Regions from separate parts of the Rossellomorea sp. DA94 genome, predicted to be linked through region 3. Evidence: riboswitches for the same ligand, from Rfam matches in the RefSeq annotation. Region 3 holds a riboswitch; each other region holds the start of a gene.
What was found. Region 3 has a riboswitch for thiamine pyrophosphate ahead of thiT (energy-coupled thiamine transporter ThiT). Riboswitches for the same ligand answer to the same signal wherever they lie in the genome.
Positions count from the first base shown of each region.

Region 1 (3,277 bases), 1.0 Mb from region 3:
CATATAAAGAATATACTCTCCATTCGTCTGCCTGAATCCATCCATCGCCGAAACAGCCACAGGAAAGAAACAAATCAAGGTAATGACGATGATTTTGGGCAGGAGTCCGAATCCGAACCAAATGACAAGGAGAGGGGCCAATACAATGATGGGTATATTCTGAGATAGGATCATGAGAGGATAGACCGCTTCCCTTACCTTAGGGAGGAGATGCAGTACCACCGCTGTCCCGAGCCCGATCGAACAGCCGATCGCAAACCCTGTGATCGTCAGAAATGCCGTTGATGAGAAATTCCCCTTGAACTCAGACCACGAGGCAATTCCTTCTTCCCATATCTCTGAAGGCGACGGCATCAGCCAGGCTGGCACCTCAAATAATTTAATGGCCACTTCCCAAATGATGAATAAAAGGATGAGGACCAAGAAGGGTCTCCATCCTTTTGAAATCCAAGTCCTCATCCTTTATATTTCTCCGTTAAGTCGTCCATTTCGATCCCATCCGGCTGGTACAATACTTTGATCTGGGAAATGACATTTTTGCTTCCTATTTCAATCATTCGTTCATTCATCTGTTCAATCACCTTGAATAATTGTGACAGATTCCCCTCCATCGTCGTTTCCAAAGGATGGACTTCATATCGCACTCCCGATTTTTCGATGATTGCGATCGCTTCATCCACATATGGAATCACATCTTCACCGTTCTTGGTCTTTGGAATGATTTGTATGCTTACAAGTGCGTTCCCCATTTTGTTCACCTCTTATTTTGGTAAGAATTCGTTCGTGAATGCTTTCTTGCTTTCGAGTTTCTTATCTAATAAATCATTTTCATACATCCATGACGCATAGTTCTCCCAGACTTCCAGTTTCTGCTCTCCCCATCGGTCAGCATCATCTTTATATTTGGGTGCGAGCCATTCCTGACTCTTCATGACCAATTCTTTATCAAGATCTGGAGCTGCATCTAATAAAATCTCTCCCGCTTCTTTCGGGTTGTCGATTGTGTATTGATACCCTTTGGAAGCAGCTACCATGAATGCCTTGACCGTTTCAGGATCTGAATCGATCATTTTCTCATTTGTTGTAAGTACTGGAGTGTAGTAATCCAGTTTATCGGAATAATCCTTTACATACATCATGTTCAACTCTTCACCGCGGAGTTCAGCTTCAATTCCTGTCCATCCATAATAAATCCAGGCGAAGTCAACGTCCCGTTTAACGGCAGTAAAGAAATCGGTGTCTCCCATGTTGATGAAATTCACTTTTTCTACATCCGCGTTTTCTTGCTTCATGATTGAATCCATAACGGCTTTCTCAACGGGTGAACCCCAGCCGCCATAGCTTTTCCCTTCAAAATCCTTTGGTTTTGTAATACCCTTACTCTTCGGGGAAGCAAACCCCGACGTATTATGCTGTATGATGGCAGCTATGGATACGATGGGTACATCCTGGACCCTCGCTTGAGTGACACCTTCCTGATATCCAACTCCGAAATCGGCTTTCCCCGATGCAACGAGTTGATCGGCACCCGCTTCCCCGGGCAGGATGATGTCTACATCCAGTCCCTGATCCTTGAAGTAGCCTTTTTCTTTCGCTACATACAATCCAGTGTGGTTGGTATTTGGTGTCCAGTCGAGTACGACATTTACTTTTTTAAGATTGTCCATCTTCTCATCGGCTGCATCTTCCCCACCGTTACAGGCGGATAAAAGAAGTACAGAGCAGATGAGGAACATCCATTTTTTCATGATGATTCCTCCTTCGGTCTTTTGCGGTCGTAACGTCTCATTCCTATATTCTTCGCTTATTCTGGAAAATGAATGTAAACCAAAGGCAGTTGAGGCGTAAATTCAGGGGTGAAACAAAAAAACGCCCCAAGCTTCAGCCGCGGGACGCATCGTTAAACAGGTTATGTATCGTTTAAGAGAATGTTTCCTACGCTGGTATCAGCCAGTTCAGGTTCAAAGGGTCAGTATCTACAGGATACAATCTCAACCGGCCACTCCGGTCCCCCTACACGTGGAATATGAAATTTAACGTTATCTTCCTCCCTACTTTGCCATAGAATGAAAGGTTATTCAAGCTTTTCCTTCTCATATTGAAAGACTCCATGAAAATAAGCCGATGCAAACAGTTCCTCGATGAAATTCATGCACGAAGCACCCGCTTCTGTATATCCCTGATGATAGGTTAAAAAGGCATATTGCAGGAGAAAGAGAATGACTATTGACGGCAAGATCCTTTTCTCTCCTGCAGTCAAAGGGGCATGCCTTTCATATCCTTTCATAAATGCCAGAATCCATTTCATTGACTCATCTTTTTTCTCTTTCGGGGCTGCTTTGAGCATACCTGCGAGGAAGTAGCCGATGTCAGTAATCCGGGGTGCCGTCCGGATTCGTTCAAAATCAATGATCCCGCACACTTCTCCTCCCTGCATCAAAATATTCCCCGAATTGTAGTCGCTATGAACGAATTGATGTGGCAAACACCGGTAGGGATGCTCCCACCCCTTCATCTTTAATAAGATCACTTGCCCCCTTATGCCGATCGATTCAGTTTCAAGCTCCTTCACCCATTCTGTTACATGACTTTCAATCTCCCAGCCCTTCGTTTCATAATGACACCGATAGTCTTTAAGGATGAGATGAAGGGTTGCAAGGTATGCTCCTGCATTTGTCAGGGAGTCGGCAGACCATTCCTTCAATGGCGTTCCTTCAAGGGCCTCATAAAGAGAATAGATTTGCTCTTCTTCTTTTACATAAGGAAGTTGTGAGCAAGTTAATAGAGGGGATTCAACGTTAAGGTGATGACTCATTAAATAATCGGTTAAATAGAGCTCCTCCATCCGATTTTCAGGGGAAGAATACACTCTTCTTTTTAAATAGAAGGTCTTTCCTTCTGCCTTCACTTCCGTAACATCAGGATGAAGAAGAAGTGTTTTGAAGGAAGTGGGATCCATTCCCCAATGACGTACAATATCCTGAAGAGGTTCAATCATTTCTATTTCCTTTCCATACATAGTAATATACTTGTAGTATGACTTTGAAAGAATATACACATACCATACGAAAAGAGGTTTCACCTATGCAAAGAATACAAATGACAGAAGACTTATCATTCTCGAGGATCATTCATGGATTATGGAGACTATCAGACTGGAAGCAGTCCAAGGAAGATACGTTATCATTGATCCAACACAATATTGAAAACGGAATCACAACGTTTGACCATGCCGATATTTATGGTTCTTATATGTGTGAAACCTTATTCGGTGAGG
Region 1 is NZ_CP122397.1:1,418,207-1,421,483, reverse strand. It holds gene P8596_RS07520 (ABC transporter permease) at 1-459, opposite strand, end outside; gene P8596_RS07515 (thiamine-binding protein) at 456-749, opposite strand; gene P8596_RS07510 (ABC transporter substrate-binding protein) at 762-1,748, opposite strand; TPP riboswitch at 1,916-2,025, opposite strand; gene P8596_RS07505 (phosphotransferase enzyme family protein) at 2,075-2,998, opposite strand; gene P8596_RS07500 (aldo/keto reductase) at 3,085-3,277, shown strand, end outside.
Region 1: linked by a shared signal. The riboswitch ahead of P8596_RS07510 (ABC transporter substrate-binding protein) and the one ahead of thiT (energy-coupled thiamine transporter ThiT) in region 3 are both predicted to bind thiamine pyrophosphate.

Region 2 (3,277 bases), 2.1 Mb from region 3:
AGCATGTGCTTGAAAGAGGCTGTCACCAATGTAGTAAAACACAGCAAGGCTTCCACTTGTGAATTGATCATCGAGGAATCGGATAAAGAGATGACCATTGTGGTGAAGGATGATGGTGTGGGGATCGGGAGTGACTATACTCAGTCCAAAGGCAGTGGTCTGATCGGGATGAGAGAGCGGTTGGAATTTGTCAACGGAAGCCTTGAAATCGTTTCGGTGGATGGTACCACCTTGATCATGAGGGTTCCGAAAGTAATCAAGCAGACAGACAGGGAGGGAATGGAATGATTCGAATTGTGATTGCAGAAGATCAGCGGATGCTGTTGGGCGCATTGGGGTCTCTATTGAGCCTTGAAGATGATATGGAAGTGGTAGGAAAAGCAGGCAATGGAGAAGAAGCCATTTCCCTCGTTCATGAACTGAAGCCGGATATTTGTATCATGGATATTGAAATGCCTGAAAAAACGGGGCTTGAAGCGGCAGAGGAATTAAAAGGGGAAGATTGTAAGGTGATCATCCTTACCACTTTTGCCAGATCAGGCTACTTTCAGCGGGCATTAAAGGGTGGAGTGAAAGGGTATTTGTTGAAGGACAGTCCGAGTGAGGAACTGGCGAACTCTATCCGGCTTGTGATGGATGGTAAGCGTATCTATGCACCGGAGCTGATGGATGATGTCTACAGCGAAGAAAATCCCCTCACAGACCGTGAAAAAGAAGTACTCGAGCTCGTTGCCGATGGAAAAAACACAAAGGAAATCGCCGATGAACTAAAGCTTAAAACAGGTACTGTAAGGAACTATATCTCCACTATACTCGACAAGCTGGAAGTGAAAAACCGAATCGAAGCCATCACACAATCCAAAGAAAAAGGATGGTTTAAATAAACCGAGGGACGGACCTTTTTGAAGGTCCGTCCCCTTTTTATAACAATTCATTACATTGAATGTTTATTCATAATTAATAAGAAGAGGAAAATGGATAGACAAACTTATTTCAAAAATAATTTTCTGTAGAATTAATCATACTGAACCTCTGGCTGTCATTGAGTCCGACAGCTAATTTGAAATCGTGTTAGAATCGAGATTTACTTTTTTTAAGTTGACAACTATTTGAATCATGATACGATAACATCGAAAACAAAATTTCATAAGACGATCCACTAGGGGTGCCTTCGAAAAGGCTGAGATTAAAGTGTGACTTTAAGACCCTTTGAACCTGATCTGGTTGAGACCAGCGTAGGGAAGTGGTGTTTGACGGTCACATAGAATATAATTCTATTATTCTGATCTCAAGCCACTTTCTGTATGCTGTATGCATAATGGAAAGTGGCTTTTTTTGTTGCCCATTTCGGGTCGTCTGGAAAAGGAGCAGGAAATCATGACATTTTCAACAGCGTTACGAAACGAAGTCAACGACATTTGGGACGCAAGCTTCGATCATCCTTTCGTCAAAGGGATCGGGGATGGGACTCTCCCCATCGAGAAGTTCAAGTACTACCTCTTGCAAGATGCCTATTACCTTTCACATTTCTCGAAGGTGCAGGCGCTTGGTGCTGCAAAAGCATTGGACTTACATACCACATCACGAATGGCATCCCACGCTGTAGGAACCAATGAAGCAGAGCTTTCTCTTCATGAAAATTTCTCTAAACGTTTAGGGATCGCGGATGAAGAAAAAAAGAATTTCAAACCGGCTCCTACAGCGTACGCTTATACGTCCCATATGTATCGTTCCGCAAGATATGGGGGCTTAGCTGATATCCTGGCGGCGATCCTCCCATGTTACTGGCTCTATTATGAGATCGGGGAACGCTTGAAATCATGCACGCCGGAACAACCGGTGTATCAGGAATGGATTGAGGCATACGGTGGGGAATGGTTTAAAGAGTTAGTGGAGGAACAAATCAATCGTCTTGATGAATTGGCAGAAACAATGACCCAACACGATAAAGAAAGAATGAAAGAAAATTTCATTTTGAGCAGCATTTATGAATGGCAGTTTTGGGAGATGGCTTACACCCTTGAAAAATGGCCGTTTCAGCATGCACTGGATGCAGGGAAAGAAATGAGCGGACACCATGTCTAAATTAAAACTAACCGATGTTTTAGTGACGGTGGTCATTTCCATCATGTTCGGGGTCATTTATAAGCTTTGGGGCCCATTTTATAACTTGTTGAAGCCGATCGGGTTGCATGCAGACCAACTCATCTATGGAATGTGGTTCATGGCGGCCACAGTAGCATTCTTGATCATCCGTAAACCCGGCTTCGCCCTTTTAGCCGAAATCGCCGCTTCTTCAGGAGAGTTTCTCATGGGCTCTGAATGGGGACTCGAGGTCCTTTTATTCGGAGTCATTCAAGGGTTAATGGCAGAATCGGTTTTCTTCCTGACGAAATATAGACGCTATGATCTTTCGATTATATGTTTTGCTGCGTTCGGTTCTGCATGGGGATCCATCTTCATGGATTACATGAAAGGGTATATGGGAGATTTAGTCCTTTGGAATCTGTCATTGTTTATCTTTGCAAGATTACTGGGATCGATTGTCATCGCAGGTGCAGGATCATTTTATTTGGTCAGGGCCCTCGAGAAAACCGGAGTCACAAGTCTGGTCAGACGTGCAAGTCAGGATGATTACGATGTATTGAACCAGTAAAGGGGATGATGCTTATGCATGTCGAAAACCTTCGACTTACCTATCCCGGAACAGGGAAACGGATGTTTAATGAAGTCAGTCTTTCTATCAATGAAGGGGAGAAAGTATTGCTATTGGGTCCATCAGGATGCGGGAAGTCAACACTTTTACATGTTTTATCCGGAGTGATCCCCCGCTCCGTGGATGTTCCCATGAGGGCTGCAAAATTGGAGGTGTCTGATTCCTATGGCTATGTATTCCAAGATCCGGATTCGCAATTTTGTATGCCATTTGTGGATGAAGAATTAGCCTTTGTGCTGGAGAATTTACAGACTCCCCGTGAAGAGATGAAAGGGGAAATACAATGGCTGCTATCGGAGGTGGGACTGGAACTTGAGGATCCCCATACGAAAATCTCAACATTATCAGGAGGCATGAAGCAGAAATTGGCCATTGCTTCTGCGCTTGCCCTGAGACCCGATACCTTGTTCCTGGACGAACCGACTTCATTATTGGATGAGGAAAGTACAAAGTCTGTCTGGAAAACAATCAAAGAAATCGGTTTAGATAAGACCCTGGTGATCGTAGAGCATAAACTTGATCACGTTCTTGACATGATCGATCGAATCATTCTTTTCGATG
Region 2 is NZ_CP122397.1:2,455,950-2,459,226, reverse strand. It holds gene P8596_RS12760 (sensor histidine kinase) at 1-288, shown strand, start outside; gene P8596_RS12755 (response regulator transcription factor) at 285-884, shown strand; TPP riboswitch at 1,152-1,259, shown strand; gene tenA (thiaminase II) at 1,378-2,085, shown strand; gene P8596_RS12745 (ECF transporter S component) at 2,078-2,656, shown strand; gene P8596_RS12740 (ABC transporter ATP-binding protein) at 2,671-3,277, shown strand, end outside.
Region 2: linked by a shared signal. The riboswitch ahead of tenA (thiaminase II) and the one ahead of thiT (energy-coupled thiamine transporter ThiT) in region 3 are both predicted to bind thiamine pyrophosphate.

Region 3 (3,277 bases):
CAGATGCCCTTTACTGATCTGCCTTGAGATACTGTTCACGAGGGTCACTTTCTCAAGATCCGTAGACCTCTCATTAATTCGGATGAGCTTCGTTTTGGTCGGTTCCGACGTTTCAATCGAGAAGATGATCCCAGTGGGGGTCACATAGCTATGCGATTCCGATATCCCATAAGAAGCGGCGATGCGCATCATCGTGTCCTCGACGCGATACGTCTCCGCCCCACTTTGCAGCATAATCTTCCCCGCCAGCAGGCTGACCTCCATAATGTCATATCTTCTTATCATTTTTGCTTCCATACGATCTCTCCACACGTACTATTTTTTGAATAGGTCTAGTTTATAGGAAAGCAGTGGTGTAAGCAATGAGGAACGGGGTGATTTTCCGTAGATTTGATCTTGAGGGATGGAAGGAAGGCAGCTTCAAGCATCATTTACTTCATCCCTCTCTTGGAAGGCTTTTCGTTCCGATGGGTCGTTTGTTGGCAGGGATCCCTTTTTTATCTTTCTTTTATACAACATGTACGCACCCGTCACCACCACAAACCCCACGAGGACCACCATTTGATAGTCTTCAATCACTTCAAGGATCACTTCTTTCTCCCCGTCATATAACTTCCCGATCGTCAAGAACAGAAAAGTGGATGGTGCTATACCAAGCATGGTAAGAAGGAAATATGCCTTCACATCCATTCTCGCCATACCTGCAAGAAATGGGATGACATTCCCCAAGTGAAGCGGACTCGTAATCGCCACGCTCCAAACACCGTATCGATTGAATTTTTTCTGGGCTGTGCGGAGCTTCTCAAGCTTCTGGGGCTTAAGCCTTCCTTCTATGTTATCCCCCAGTTTTAAACTGATAAAGTAAGGAATATAGCTTCCCACTGTGTATAGGAGACTTCCTGCTAAAGAGATGAACACGATTTGCATCCACGTTAGGTGGAGGATGAATCCCATCGTTACGATAAAGAACGTTCCAATAAAAGGAAAGGCACTCCCTTCAATGAATAGAGAAAACAGTACACCCCATATCCCCCACTCTTCTGCTGAATTTATTATCCATTCCGTCATGTGAATCACTCCTGTACGCTTGTATCTTCAGTATAGAAGAGACCCTCTGACACCAACAGAATCCGCGGAGGTAATTTACGCTAAGTCTTGAGATGTATTGACAGAACGAAAGACCGGCCCTGAGACAGGCCGGTCTTTCGTTTCTTTAGGATGCCTTTCGGCTGATTTCCTGTTGATGCGACTGCACTTTGATCAATCTTGGTGCGATATTGACGATGATCACCATCACAACGGAGCATAATACTGCCGATCCCAACATCGTGATCCCGTTTACTATAAGAGAAAATAGCAATGGAGACATCTCATCCGGTGCATACTCGGCAAAAAACACGAATCCGGCAATGAAATGCCAGAAATAACGAGCAAGGCTTCCTGCGAATGTTGCCATCACTACCCAGAAGACTGCTTTGGACCGGTGACCGCCTCCCAGTGCACCCTGAATTTTCCCGGCGAAACCCCCGGCAAAACCGATAAAAGCAAAAGCGATGAAATACTCAATCACCATTTGGACCGGGGTCGCAATCCAGGCATCCCCAAGGGCAATCTGCAGGATCCCCCATAAAAAGCCCCCTATCAGTCCGGCTCTCAAGCCTCTTCGATAAGATAATAGAAAGATCGGAACCATGGCAATCGATATCGAGATACTCGGTGATAGCTTAATAGAAGGCAGCAAATCAAGGATGATCGCAAAAGCCGCCATCAATGACGCTTCAAGCAATACGACAAGTCGTGTGTTTTTCATAAAAAAAATCCTCCTTATGAACTGAAACGAAACCATAAGGAGGGAGAATGAACAATCGAAATAAGCACAATGCTGCCTATTTTCCACATCCCTACGCTAGTCCTAACTAACAGGTTCAGAGGGTCAGAACAGATTGTTCACTCTCAGCTTTCGCTCCCCTTGTGGTACCGTTTATAAAGTTGTTAAGGTTTATTATACATGAAGAAACATATTTGAAAAGCATGATAGGAACTTTTTCTTAAGGTGTCTCTCTCAGAGGATCATGAAGGATGATGACGGGCATTGACTTAGGGGTGACCATGAATCCATATACTTTACCATCCTTGTCCTTATACGCTACAGAATAATCTCCGAACTGGGGTGAGAATTCGACGTTTTGGTATTCAAGATCAAGGTCCTGGTATTTCAGGCTCACATACAGGTTGGTGGCGATCCTTGCTGTCAGATGTTGTACAGTGGAAATCCGGTTGGCTACTATTATGAGGATGATTGCGAAACAGAGTAACATGACTTTCTTTGTCCTGGACAATCTGATCATTCATCAAGCCCCCTTTCATTTCTCATAACTACTATACTCGTATACTCACTATTATATACCTATTCACTGAACCATGACAAAAGAGCTACTCTAATGAGGTGTGTCTAAATACCCATTTTTAGCAGCTCTTTTTAAAGTTTATATAGAATTCAAATACAACCTACCATTTATAATACCCACAGATATTTATCCTACTAAACAACTGTTTAACCCACCCAGGCCAGACCAACAAACGTTTTCACGTACTAATCAAACGTTTGTTTAGTTGTCTAACATCTCAGTAAGACGGGAAATTTGGCTGTGGAGTTCGTCGATTGGAACGAAACGTGCTTTTCTGAACATCTCCTTACCGTCTACAAATACGATGATGACAGGCACGGTGAAGATGGAAAATTCTCCTGCTATTTCCGGGATTTCTTCTGCATCGGCATGGATGGATTTCACAGATTCGAAATCCTTCAACATCTCTTCCACCTGGGGCAGGAGTGCGTGACATACAGAACAACCTGGCCTTGATATGTATAGTAGTACCACCTTCTCAGCTTCGAGCTTTTCACGAAGTGCTTTTAGTGAATGGACTTCTTCCATTTTACGGCCTCCTTTCTTTCTATTAGTGTATTGCTCTGGTAAATGATCACCCTGTCCCACCTTGATAAACATACACCTTTCCGTTGGAGGGTCTCCTGAACGACGGCCCGGTAAATCCCCGCTTTCGTAATTCTTTTCTCATAAATATCATGATTCCGCCATGACCTACGATGAGCACATCCTTCCCTTCATGGACGACCCTATCGACCACCACACGGATCCTCTCTTCGATTTCCCGCTTGTTTTCAGGCTGGGAACGATGATTGAACCACCAGGCGAGCCTGATGGATGCCATATGAAGAAAGAGCGGCAGCTTTATGTCAGACCGGAAGATGGGAGAT
Region 3 is NZ_CP122397.1:393,502-396,778, reverse strand. It holds gene P8596_RS02120 (threonine/serine exporter family protein) at 1-297, opposite strand, end outside; gene P8596_RS02115 (DedA family protein) at 421-1,068, opposite strand; gene thiT (energy-coupled thiamine transporter ThiT) at 1,214-1,810, opposite strand; TPP riboswitch at 1,882-1,980, opposite strand; gene P8596_RS02105 (hypothetical protein) at 2,049-2,348, opposite strand; gene P8596_RS02100 (thioredoxin family protein) at 2,610-2,936, opposite strand; gene P8596_RS02095 (histidine phosphatase family protein) at 2,983-3,277, opposite strand, start outside.